Regions from separate parts of the Inquilinus sp. OTU3971 genome, predicted to be linked through region 1. Evidence: predicted binding sites of a transcription regulator. Region 1 holds the regulator's gene; each other region holds the start of a gene.
What was found. Region 1 encodes PhoB, which activates phosphate uptake and scavenging genes when phosphate is short. Its sites were predicted from a motif close to TNTCATAAAACTGTCA; they were not measured.

Region 1 (4,178 bases):
GTTAATTTTGGGGCCCGCGGCGATGCCGCTGGGCTTTTGGGTTTGGGGGAGCTTGGAGGGGAAGATGCCAGGGACATTCCGCTGGACCAGGACGGTTGCGGCCACGGCCTTGCTCGCGGGGCTGCTTGCCGCCTGCGCCGAGGCGCCGAAGCCCAAACCGGTGGTCGCCAGCGGCCCCTGGGGCGCCGAGATCCACGACGCCTCGCGCCGCTTCAACATCCCCGAGGAGTGGATCCGCGCGGTGATGCATGTGGAGAGCGGCGGCCAGACCCATTGGAAGGGCGGCCAGCCGATCACCAGCCATGCCGGCGCCATGGGGCTGATGCAAGTCATGCCCGGCACCTATGACGAGCTGCGCTACGCCCACGGCCTGGGCCCGGATGCCTATGAGCCGCGCGACAACATCCTGGCCGGCGCCGCCTATATCCGCGAGATGTACGACCTGTACGGCTATCCCGGCTTCCTCGGCGCCTACAATGCCGGGCCGGAGCGGTACCGCCAGTATGTCGAGGAAGGCCGGCCGCTGCCGCGCGAGACCGAGCGCTACATGGACATCATCGCGCCGCAGATCGCCGGCATCATGCCGGGCCAGGGCGGCAGCGACCGGATGACCCAATACGCCGCCGCCCAGATCCAGCAGAAGGTGCCGGCGCCGATCCGCATGGCGCCGATCCCCGACGGATCCTCGCGGCGCAACACCACCGTGGTGGCGGCGATGCAGCCGATCCCGGACGGCTCGTCGATGCGGAACACGACGGTGGTCGCCGCGATGCAGCCGATTCCCGATGGCTCCTCGACCCGGAACAGCACCGTGGTCGCAGCGATGCAGCCGATCCCGGACGGGTCGAGCACCGCCTCGGCGCTGCCGCCGGTCCGCGTGGTACAGCAGCCCGGCGTGGTGCGGATGCAGCCGATCCCGGATGGCGCCAGCACCCAGGTCGCCGCGGCCGCCCCGGTGGCGCGCCAGGTCGCTCCGGCCCCGGTCCGAATGGCCCCGATCCCCGACGGCAGCACCCAGGTCGCCGCCGCGGCCCCGGTCGCCCGTCCGGCGCCGATCCGCATGGCCCCGATCCCGGATGCGCCGTCGGCACAGATCGCGGCCGTCGCGCCGGCCCCGGTCCCTGCCGCCCGCGTGGCCGTGGCGCCGACCCGGATGGCGCCGATCCCCGACGCCCCGCCGGTCCGCGTCGCCTCGGCGGCCAAGCCCGCGCGCGCCCCGGCGCTCCAGCAGGTCGCCGACGCCGCCGAGCCGCGGCGCCAGGCCAACGGCCTGCCCACCGGCTGGTTCGTGCCGAGCGCCCCGGGCAACTGACGCTCTGTTCAAGAAAAAGCCCGCGCCGCCGAAGGGTGGCGCGGGCTTTTTCTTTGGGTAGCCGAAATTGATTGCCTCTCCCGCTTGCGGGAGAGGTCGGAGACGCGAAGCGGCTCCTGGTGAGGGCGTCTCGGCCTCGACACCCGGGTCAGCGTTTCAGGACTGGGCGGATCCTGCGCTCGCTCACGCTGAGGCCTGTGAGCTTGACACGGCCGCTATCCCCTCACCCGGACATCCTTCGGATGTCCGACCTCTCTCGCAAGCGGGAGAGGCAACCCGTTCCTGGATTCGCGGCTGCCCTCACCAGCCTCACGCCGCGTCGGGCAGGCCGGCGGGGCGGCGGTAGCTCCAGGCGCCGAGCGGCGGCAGGTTGCGCCAGACGAAATCGACCATCCGGCCCTGCAACCCCAGCTTACGCCGCGGCAGCGGCGACAGGATCTGGTTGGTCAGCTGCAGGAAGCGCCCCGACCGCCCCATGCGGGCGAAGGCGGCGTCGATGATGCGGCGCTGCAGGTCGAGCGGGAACCAGATGATCGGCAGGCTGGACGCCACCATCGACAGCCGGCGGATCCCCGCGGCGTCCAGCATCGGTCCGATCTCGGCCACGTCGCCCTCCAGCACCGTGACGCCGGGGAAGCGCTGGCGCAGCACGGCGCAGAATTCGGGCATCTTCTCGACCAGGATCAGCTTCTCGGGCGGCAGCCCGGTCGCCAGCAGCCCTTCGGTCAGGCTGCCGCTGCCGGCGCCGAGCTCGAGCACCGGGTCGCTGCAGCGGGGGTCGATGTGCCGGGCGAAGGCGCGGGCCACGGCGGGGCCTGACGGCGCCCAGGCCGCGACCTTCAGCGGCGAGCGGAACCACAACCGGACATACAGCCAGGAATCCTTGCTCATTCGACACACCTCCGTGCCGTTCGTCGGGACAACCGTCTGTCGTTGCTGAGAGTTCCCGGGCTCAGGCCTGCGCCTGGACGTCGAGCGAATAGCCGGCGGAGCGGACGGTGCGGATCAGGTCGGTCTCGCTGTCGTCGTTCAGCGCCTTGCGCAGGCGCCGGATATGGACGTCGACGGTGCGCGGCTCGACATAGACGTCGTGGCCCCAGACGATGTCGAGCAGCTGCTCGCGGCTGAACACCCGGCCGGGATGCTGCATGAAGTGGCGCAGCAGGCGGAACTCGGTCGGGCCGAGATGCACGTCGCGGTTGCCGCGGCGGACGCGGTGGCCGCCGAGATCCATGCTGAGATCGGCGTAGCTGAGGATGTCGCCGGCGCTGGACGGCGAGGTCCGGCGCAGCACCGCCTTGATCCGGGCCATCAGCTCCGGCGTCGAGAACGGCTTGGCGACATAGTCGTCGGCGCCGGAATCGAGGCCGCGGACGCGGTCCCCCTCCTCGCCCCGCGCGGTCAGCATGATCACCGGGATGTCGCGGGTCTTGGCGCCGCGGCGCAGCTGGCGGCAGACCTCGATGCCGGAGAGATGCGGCAGCATCCAGTCGAGCAGCACCAGGTCCGGGCGCTGTTCGCTGGCCAGCAGCAGCGCCTCCTCGCCGTCATAGGCGGCAAGGACGCGGAAGCCCTCGCGCTCGAGGTTGTAGGTCAGGAGGGTGACGAGGTCGACTTCGTCCTCGACCACCAGAACCAGCGGCTGGATGCCGGCCCTCATGCGTTCTCCTCCGGCTTGGCCTCGGGGGTGACGACGGTGAAGGAGGAGGAGTCGCCCTTCGGCCGCGCGTCCTTCACCGGCTTGCCCGTGAGCAGGAAGTGGATCAGCTCGGCGATGTTGGTGGCGTGGTCGCCGATCCGCTCGATGTTCTTGGCGATGAACAGCAGATGGGTGCAGGGGGTGATGTTGCGCGGATCCTCCATCATGTAGGTAAGGGTCTCGCGGAACAGGCTGGTGTAGAGGTCGTCGACCGATTCGTCCTGGCGCCAGGCCGACAGCGCCTTCTCCAGGTCGCGCTCGGTGTAGGCGTCGAGCACGTCCTTGATGATCTGCTGCACCATCCGGCCCATGCGCGGCAGCGTCGCCACCGGCCGGACCACCGGCACCTGGGCCAGGGCCAGGGACCGCTTGGCGATGTTGGCGGCGTAGTCGCCGATCCGCTCGAGATCCGAGGCGATGCGCAGGGCCGAGATCACCTCGCGCAGATCGGCCGCGAAGGGCTGGCGCAGGGCCAGGATCTGGACCACCGCGGCGTCGACCGAGGCCTCGTAGGCGTCCATCTGCTCGTCGCTGCGCATCACCCGGCCGGCGAGGTCGGCGTCGCGCCGCACCACCGCCTGGATGGCGAGCTCAAGCTGGCTCTCGGCCAGGCCGCCCATCTGCACGATGGTGCGGCGCAGGGCCTCGAGCTCCTGGTCGAAGGACTTGACGATATGTTCGTTTGCCATGGCGCTGATCCTTCTGCCCCCCGGCTCAGCCGAAGCGGCCGGTGATGTAGCTGTGCGTCCGCTCGTTCTTCGGGCTGGTGAACAGCTCCGACGTCTCGCCGAACTCGACCAGCTCGCCAAGATACATGAAGGCGGTGAAGTCGGCGGCGCGGGCCGCCTGCTGCATGTTGTGGGTGACGATCGCGATCGTGTAGTCGGTCTTCAGCTCGTCGATCAGCTCCTCGATCTTAGCGGTCGAGATCGGGTCGAGCGCCGAGGTCGGCTCGTCGAGCAGCAGCACGTCGGGCTGCATCGCCACGGTGCGGGCGATGCACAGGCGCTGCTGCTGGCCGCCGGACAGGCTGGTGCCGCTCTTCTTCAGCTTGTCCTTGACCTCGTCCCACAGTGCGGCGCGGCGCAGCGCCGCCTCGATCCGGCTGTCCATCTCGGCCTGGTCGAGCTTCTCGTACAGCCGGATGCCGAAGGCGACGTTGTCGTA
Region 2 (4,178 bases), on a different contig from region 1:
TGAGGCTATCCTAAACCTCAAACTCCGATCTTGCCGCCGCCCTGCTTGGTGATCACCACGACCGAGGGCCGCGGCGGCATGCCGTCCTGGAAGTCGGGCCAGCGGGTCGACGGGTCGGCGAAGGTGCTGGGGCGACCGAACTCCGGCCACTCCTTGCCGCCTTCGCCCGGATGCTGCACCGCGACGAAGAAGGCGGTCATGTCCGGGGTGATCTTCGGGCCGCACATCTCGGCGCCGACCGGGACGCGGAAGAACAGCTTGCCGGTGCCGCGGGCCTCGCCCTCGGTCTCCAGGCCCCAGATGCCGTCGGCGCGGCCGCTGTATTTGTAGTTGTTGCCGTCGGTCGAGATCCACAGCCGGCCGTCGGCGTCGATCTCGCAATTGTCGGGCGACCCGAACCAGCCGTTCTTGCTGGTGCCCGGATGGAAGGTGGCGCCGACCGCGGCAACGCTGGGGTCGCCGCACTTCACCAGCAGGTCCCAGGTCCCCGCGGTGGCGGTGTGGTCGCCATCGGCCGGGGTGATCTCGACGATATGGCCGAACTTGTTCTCCGGCCGCGGGTTGGCGGCGTCGACCTGCTCGGCCTTGCGCCGGTCGTTGTTGGTCAGCATGACGTAGACCTTGCCGTTCACCGGGTTCGGCTGCACGTCCTCCGGCCGGTCCATCTTGGTGGCGCCCAGGAGGTCGGCGGCGCGGCGGGTCTCGATCAGCACGTCGGCCTGGCTCTTGAAGCCGTTCGCCTCGGTCAGCGGGCCCTGGCCGAACACCACCGGCATCCAGGCGAGCTTGCCGTCGGCGTCGAACTTGGCGACGTAGAGCGTGCCGTCGTCCAGCAGGTCCATATTCGCCGCCCGGTTGTTCGGGTCGAACTTGCCGGCGGTGACGAACTTGTACAGGTAATCGAAGCGCTGGTCGTCGCCGGCGTAGAAAACGACCCGGCCGTCCTTATTGACGATGCTCTCGGCGCCCTCATGCTTGAAGCGGCCCAGCGCGGTGCGCTTCTTCGGCACCGAGGTCGGGTCGGTCGGGTCGATCTCGACCACCCAGCCGAAGCGGTTGGCCTCGTTCGGCTCCTTGACCAGGTCGAACCGGTCATGGTGCAGGCTCCAGGCGTATTCCGCCTCGCCCATGCCGTAGCGCTTGTAGTTGCGCGCCTCCGGATGGTCGTCCTTCAGCTCGCCGCCGAAATAGCCGTTGAAGTTCTCCTCGGCATGCACTGTGGTGCCCCAAGGGGTGGTGCCGCCGGCGCAGTTGTTGATGGTGCCGATCACCTTGGTGCCGGTCGGGTCGGCCTTGGTCTTCAGCCGGTCGTGGCCGGCGGCCGGGCCGGTGACCAGGAACTCGGTCGAGAGCGCGGTGATGCGGCGGTTGTAGGGGCTGTCCGCCACCACCGCCCATTTGCCGTCGGCGCCGCGCTTGACCTCGATCACCGACTGGCCATGCGCGGCCATCTCGATGTCGACATGCTCCTTGGTCAGCTTCGACAGCTCGAACTCGCCCTTCTCGTCGGCGATGTCGGGGAACATGAGTCCCGCGTCGGTGTATTCGTGGTTCACCACCAGCAGGCCGTGGTCGCTGGAGTTCGAGCCGAGAGGCAGCGGCACGTAGCCGATGTAGTCGTTGTTGTAGCCGAACTGCTTCTCCTGCGCGTCGGCGGTCTGCTTCTGCACGTCGAAGGCCGGGGCGCCCTTGACCACCGGGTCGCCCCAGCGGATCAGGATGTCGGCGTCATAGCCCTTGGCCACATGATGCTTGGTGTCGACGCCGGCCTCGAGCTCCTCGAACACGTAGCGCGACGGCACGGTCGCCTGCGCCGGGCGGGTGCTCGACAGGAACGCCGCCGGGCCCGCCACCGCGCTGATCGCCGAGACGGCCAGGGCGCCGCGCAGCATGCCGCGCCGGCCGAAGCGGGCGTTGACGATGTCGCCCATGGTCGGATTGTCGGAGAGGTTGCTGCTGCGGTCGTCCTGCTGCTCGTAGCGCTGAACGCGCGACAGGGTGGAATCCTGGTCCATCTCGGTCCCCTCTGGGCTGGCTGCCGTGGCGGCGGGCTTTGAATCCGGGGCGGACCTTACCGATCCGTAATGTTCGAATTGTTTCAGGTCGATGACGGTTCGATGAACGTCGGCGAGGCGGTGCGAGGCGGCGAAAGACGCGACCGGATCAGGGATCCGGCGGCGCCAGCCCGGCCAGGGCGGCGCCGATCGCGCCGGTGTCGTCCGCCAGCGGGCACAGCAGCGCCGGCCGGCCGCCGAGCCGGGCCTCGACCGGCCGGGCTTCGGCGATCATCCGGGCGATCGCGGCCTCGGCCTCCGGCCCGCCGAGCGGCGTCCGGTCCAGCGGCTGGTCGCCCGGATTGCCGCCCAGCGCCTCCTTCACCGCGGTGCCGGCCCACAGCACCCGCGCCGGGCCGGACAGGTCGAGCATCAGCAGATGCGGCAGCATCGGCATGATCTCGACCGGGCTCAGCGCGTCGCGATGCGGCGGCCGGCCGCCCTCGGCACGGCCGTCCCACCAGCCCTGCAGCCGGTCGAAGAAGGCGGGGCGGCCGGTCATCGGGTCAAAGCGTCGCGAGGGCGTCGCGGAAGGTGGCGGCGTCGACATTGCCACCGGAGCAGACGATGACGACGCTGCGGATGTCGTCCGGGATCCGCCGCTCCAGCGTCGCCGCCAGGCCGATGGCGCCGCCGGGCTCGACCACCAGCTTCAGCGTGTCGAAGGCCACGGCCATGGCCCGCAGCACCGCGTCGTCCGGGGCGGTGACGCCGCCCGACAGCGTCTCGCGCGCGATCGAGAAGGTGATCTCGCCGGGGGTGGGGGATTGCAGCGCGTCGCAGATCGACCGCGCCTCGGGATCGTTCTTCACGCGCTCGCCGGCGGCCAGCGACCGCCGCATGTCGTCCAGCGCCTCCGGCTCGGCCGCATAGATCCGGGTGCCCGGCAGCCGCGCCTTCACCGCCACCGAGATGCCGGAGACCAGGCCGCCGCCGCTGCAGCCGACCAGCACCGCGTCCGGGCGCACGCCCAGCTCGGCGCATTGCTCGGCGATCTCCAGGCCGATCGTGCCCTGGCCGGCGATGATGCCGGGATCGTCATAGGGCTTCACCAGGGTGGCGCCGGTCTCGGCCTGGATCTTCGCCGCCACCGCCTCGCGGTCCTGGCCGAAGCGGTCATAGGCGACCACTGTGGCGCCGTAGGATTCGGTGTTGCGCCGCTTGATCGCCGGGGCGTCGGCCGGCATCACGATCGTGGCCTTGACGCCGAACAGCTTCGCCGCCGCGGCCACGCCCTGGGCGTGGTTGCCGCTGGAGAAGGCGACCACGCCGCGGGCCCGGTCGGCCTCTGGGATCATGGCGATGCGGTTGTAGGCGCCGCGGAACTTGAAGGACCCGGTGCGCTGCAGCGGCTCGGCCTTGACCAGCACCTCGCGCCCGGCCCGGGCGTCGAGCAGCGGCGAGCGCAGCAGCGGTGTGCGCACGGCCTGGCCGCGCAGCCGCCCGGCGGCGGCCTCGATATCGGTGACGGAAACGATCATCTTTGTTTTCCAGTCCGCTATCCGACGAATTTGATCTTACACATCAAGAAAGTTAGCGCAGCAGATCCGCCGCCAGCGCCCCGACTTTCGGCGCCTCGCCCAGGCGCAGGCGGTAGACCTGCGTGTTCTCCAGCACGCGCTGGACGTAGCTGCGCGTCTCGGGCAGCGGGATGGATTCGATCCAGTCCACCACCTGCTCCGGCGTCTTCGACGGCGTCGGCGCCCAGGTGTCGACACGGCCGAAGCCGGCATTGTAGGCGGCGATCGCCCGCGGCCAGTTGCCGTCATAGCGCCGGATCAAATCGGCCAGGTAGCGGCTGCCGAGGCGGAGATTGTGCACCGGGTCACCGCTGAGCATGCCGGTGGTGTGGTCGATGCCGAGCGACTGGGCCACGTCGCGGGCGGTGCCCGGGCGCAGCTGCATCAGCCCGATCGCCCCGGCGCTGGACACGGCGGTGGTGTTGAACTCGCTCTCCTGCCGCGCCAGGCCCAGCACCAGGGCCGGCGGCAGGCCGCTCAGATCGTCCGGCAGCGGCACCAGCGGGTAGGCGGCGTCGATCACGGTCAGGCCGTCGCGCGCCGCAGCCTTGCCGGCGCGGACGGCGACGAAGGGGTATTTCATCGAGGTCGCCAGCGTCGCCAG
Region 3 (4,178 bases), on a different contig from region 1:
CGGGCCAGCAGCAGGGGCACGAAGGGGCCGGCGGCGTCGGTCAGGCCGCGATACAGCGCATAGATCATCCGGTCGGGGTCAGGGTCATCGGAAGGGGTGCAGATGAGTCAGGAACTGATCTGTACATGCCTCCCAGGAATAGCGCAGCGCAAAACTGCGGCAATCCTCCGATGGCACCTTCAGCGCCTCGCGGATGGCGCGGCCGAGATCTTCGTCCAGCCGGCCCACCGGGGCGTTGCCGATGACGTCGGCCGGGCCCTGCACCGGATAGGCGGCGACCGGCACGCCGCAGGCCAGCGCCTCCAGCATCACCAGGCCGAAGGTGTCGGTGCGCGACGGGAAGACGAAGACGTCGGCGCCGGCATAGGCGTCGACCAGCGCCTGCCCCTGCTTGGCGCCGGTGAAGGTGACGTCCGGGTACCGGGCCTGGAAGGCGGGCAGGGACGGGCCGCCGCCGACCACCACCTTCTCGCCGTCCAAAGGCAGCGACAGGAAGGCGTCGAGGTTCTTCTCCACCGCCACCCGGCCGACATAGAGGTGGCGCGGCCGCTCGTGTTTCAGCCCCGGGCCGGGCCGTTGCGCCGGGCGGAAGCGCTCGGTGTCGACGCCGCGGCTCCAGCGCGCCAGGCGGCGGAAGCCGCGGCTGCTCAGATTGCGCTCCAGCGTGTCGGTCGCCACCATCACGGCGCTGGCGGCACGGTGGAAATGCCGCAGCAGCGCGTAGGTCGAGGCCAGCGGCATGCCGGTGCGCAGCTGGACATATTCCGGGAACTGGGTGTGGAAGGAGGTGGTGAAGCTGAGCCGCCGGCGGATGCAGTAGCGCCGCGCCGCCCAGCCCAGCGGGCCTTCGGTCGAGATGTGGATGGCGTCCGGGTCGAATTCGTCGATCAGCCGGGCCATGCGCCGGCTCTGGCCGATCGCCAGGCGGATCTCGGGATAGGTCGGGCAGGGGATCGAGGCGAAGCGGTCCGGGCCGATCACCTCGACCGTATGGCCGCGGCGGCGCAGCTCGTCGCGGGTCGATTCGATGGTGCGCACCACCCCGTTGACCTGGGGCAGCCAGGCGTCGCTGATATTCAGGATGCGCATCAGCCGACTGCCGGCTCCGTCACTGCCATGCCCACGGAGACTATACCCGATCTCGGCTCAAGCGGCGCGCTGCGGTTCGAGGGCCGGCTGCGGCGCCATTGCGTCGCGGGCCGCCGCGATGTCCGCCCAGTGCAGGATCTCCAGCCGGCCGTCCTCATGCTCCACCAGCGCGGTGCAGCTCTCCACCCAGTCGCCGTCGTTGACATAGGTCATGCCCTGCATGTCCTTCAGCTCGGCGGTGTGGATGTGGCCGCAGATCACGCCGTCCACGCCGCGCCGCCTGGCTTCCTCGACCAGCGCGAGCTCGAACCGGCCGACGAATTCGACCGCGCGCTTCGCCCGCTGCTTCATATAGGCCGAGAGCGACCAGTAGGAGAAGCCGAGACGGCGGCGCACCAGGTTGAGGGCGGTGTTGGTGTGCAGCAGCAGCTCATAGGCCTTGTCGCCGATATGGGCCAGCCATTTGGCGTAGCGCACCACGACGTCGAACTGGTCGCCGTGGATCACCAGGAAGCGGCGGCCGTCCGCGGTGACATGGACGCAGTCATCGGCGACGTCGACATCGCCGAAGCTCTGGCCGACGAACTGCCGGGCGGCCTCGTCGTGGTTGCCGGGGATGTACAGCACGCGGGTGCCCTTGCGGGCCTTGCGCAGCAGCTTCTGGATCACGTCGTTGTGCGGCTGCGGCCAGTACCAGCTCTTCTTCAGCCGCCAGCCGTCGACGATGTCGCCGACCAGGTACAGCGTGTCGGAATCGGTGTGCTTCAGGAAGTCGAGGAGGAGGTTGGCATTGCAGGCCCGGGTGCCGAGATGGACGTCCGAGATCCAGATGGTGCGATAGCGCGTCACCTGATCCATAGGTGTCGGTCCTTCGGCAGTCGTATACCGTCCGTATAACCGAGACGGATTCGGCAAACAACATATTGATGTCGTCTACGATCTCGCAGGTGCAAAAATTAATAAAACGGTCACGAGTGCTTCCGGTCCGCCGATCTGGTGGCGGCAGTTCGGGCACTGTTGGCGCAGAATGTGAATCTTTTCTGAGGCGGAGCGATCGTATCCGGGCGATGGGGTCCCGCCCTCCCCCGGTTGCGGACGGGGGAGGGCGGGCGCGGCGGCTGCGCTTTACAGCACGAAATCCGCCGCGGTCAGGGCATGGTCGGAATAGACGGTGATGATCGCATCCTCGATGTTATTGCCGGTGGTCTCGAGATAGACGCCGTAGCGGTTGGCGGCGAAGGCGAGCACCCGGATCTGGCCGGCGGCGGTGAAGGCGCCGGTGCCGAAGCTGAAGGCGGTGTCGCCGGGGCCGGCGCCATTGGCGTCGATCGCCGACAGGTCGATCCTGTCGCCGGCGGTGAAGTCGGTGATCGTGTCCCGGCCGGCGGCCGCGACGGTGCTGTCGCCGGTTCCGACATAACGGAAGGTGTCGTTGCCGGCGCCGCCCTTCAGCGTGTCGGCGCCGACGCCCCCGGTGAGCACGTCGTTACCGGCCATGCCCCACAGGGTGTTGGCGCCGGTGTTGCCGGTCAGCGTGTCGGCGAAGCCCGAGCCCAGGACCTGCTCGATGCCGCTGAAGGTGTCGCCCGCGGCGTCGCCGCCGGACACGGCGCCGGTGGCCAGGTTCACCGACACCCCGGCGGCGGAGCTGGCGTAGATCGCCGTGTCGATGCCGTTGCCGCCGGCGAGGCTGTCGGCCCCGGCGCCGCCTTCGAGGACGTCGTTGTCGTCGCCGCCGTCGAGCTGGTCGCCGCCGCCGCCGCCGGTGATACTGTCATTGCCGGCACCGCCGAAGGCGCTGTCGTTGTCGGCCCCGGCATCCATCGAGTCGTTGCCGGCTTCGCCGGACAGGTTGTCGGCCCCATCGCCGCCGACCAGCCGGTCGGCGCCGTCCCTGCCGTTCAGGACGTCGTCACCGGCCTCGCCCGACAGCACGTCGTCGCCGCCGCGGCCGTCCAGGAGGTCGGCACCACCCTCGCCGCCGAGGATGTTGCGGTCGGCGTTGCCGGACATGGTGTCGCCGAAGCTGGAGCCGTAGAGGTTCTCGATGCTGTTCAGCGTGTCGCCCGCGGCGTCGCCGCTGAAGAGCAGGTTGCTCTCGATGTCGACGAACACCTCGGCACTCGAGCCCTGGTAGTTGGCGAAGTCCGAGCCGTTGCCGCCGTTGAGCGTGTCGCCGCCGGCGCCGCCACGGAGCGTGTCGTTGCCGTCGCCGCCGCTGATGGCGTCAGCGCCGTCGAAGCCCATCAGCAGATCAGCCTGGGTCGACCCGGTGATGCTGTCGTCGCCGGAGAAGATGATGGCCAGCGCCGCCATCTCGCCGCCGGGGGTGAGGAAGCCCGCGGCGACATCCGCCAGCGCCGTGCTCATGCCGGCGATCGAGAAGATCGGCGTGATCGCCGGCTTGCCGTAGGTCAGGCTGTTGACGGTGCCGTCGAAGGTGTTCGGGAAGACGAACGACATCCCGACCCCGGTGAGCGACAGCAGCCCGGTGTCGTTGAAGAAGAAGGTGCCGGTAACCGGCGTGATCACCGGAAAGCCGGCAATGCCCGAAGAGGCGATCTGCGACAGCGTGCCGAACTGGATGCCGGCGCCGTTCAGCCCTGTGCCGTTGAGCACGGAGAAAACCGCCATGGGAAACCTCGCCCACCTCTTCGCGGTCCGATCATGTGAAAGCACGACGCTTGCGGTCGTTTGGATCGAGACCGGCTAAAGATTGGGCAAAATCTTCGGCGATTCGAGAAGCTTCCGACGCCTCAGCAAAGAACGCAAGGAAGCGGCGAAGCTGGCAGCACTAAATTTCTGCGAAGTTTTCCGAAAATGGCGCAAAGGCGGTCAACGGCCCGAACGATCGTTTCGGTCGGCCGCGCGATGCGAAGGTGACGTGCTCGGCGCCGCTCCGGGACGACGCTCCCAGCGTGGCGGCGGGGATCCCGCCCTCCCCGGTTGCGGTGGAGGGAGGGCGGGACCGCCAGCCGCTACAGCACGAAGTCCGCCGCGGTCAGGACGTGGTCGGAATAGACCGTGATGAGCGCGTCCTCGACATTGTTGCCGCTGGTCTCGAGATAGACGCCGTAGCGGTTGTTGGC

Region 2: the regulator PhoB is predicted to act here: its motif matches at 2,108-2,123, upstream of AAHM41_RS03400 (PhoX family protein).
Region 3: the regulator PhoB is predicted to act here: its motif matches at 2,045-2,060, upstream of AAHM41_RS24990 (UDP-2,3-diacylglucosamine diphosphatase).

Annotation. Positions count from the first base shown of each region.
Region 1 is NZ_JASATH010000079.1:8,081-12,258, forward strand. It holds gene AAHM41_RS20020 (lytic transglycosylase domain-containing protein) at 65-1,312, shown strand; gene AAHM41_RS20025 (class I SAM-dependent methyltransferase) at 1,622-2,203, opposite strand; gene phoB (phosphate regulon transcriptional regulator PhoB) at 2,265-2,972, opposite strand; gene phoU (phosphate signaling complex protein PhoU) at 2,969-3,700, opposite strand; gene pstB (phosphate ABC transporter ATP-binding protein PstB) at 3,726-4,178, opposite strand, start outside.
Region 2 is NZ_JASATH010000007.1:64,683-68,860, reverse strand. It holds gene AAHM41_RS03400 (PhoX family protein) at 18-2,015, opposite strand; gene AAHM41_RS03395 (hypothetical protein) at 2,164-2,556, opposite strand; gene AAHM41_RS03390 (threonine ammonia-lyase) at 2,561-3,535, opposite strand; gene AAHM41_RS03385 (lytic transglycosylase domain-containing protein) at 3,588-4,178, opposite strand, start outside.
Region 3 is NZ_JASATH010000113.1:15,375-19,552, reverse strand. It holds gene AAHM41_RS25000 (3-deoxy-D-manno-octulosonic acid transferase) at 1-68, opposite strand, end outside; gene AAHM41_RS24995 (glycosyltransferase family 4 protein) at 85-1,089, opposite strand; gene AAHM41_RS24990 (UDP-2,3-diacylglucosamine diphosphatase) at 1,147-1,947, opposite strand; gene AAHM41_RS24985 (calcium-binding protein) at 2,215-3,723, opposite strand; gene AAHM41_RS24980 (calcium-binding protein) at 4,068-4,178, opposite strand, start outside.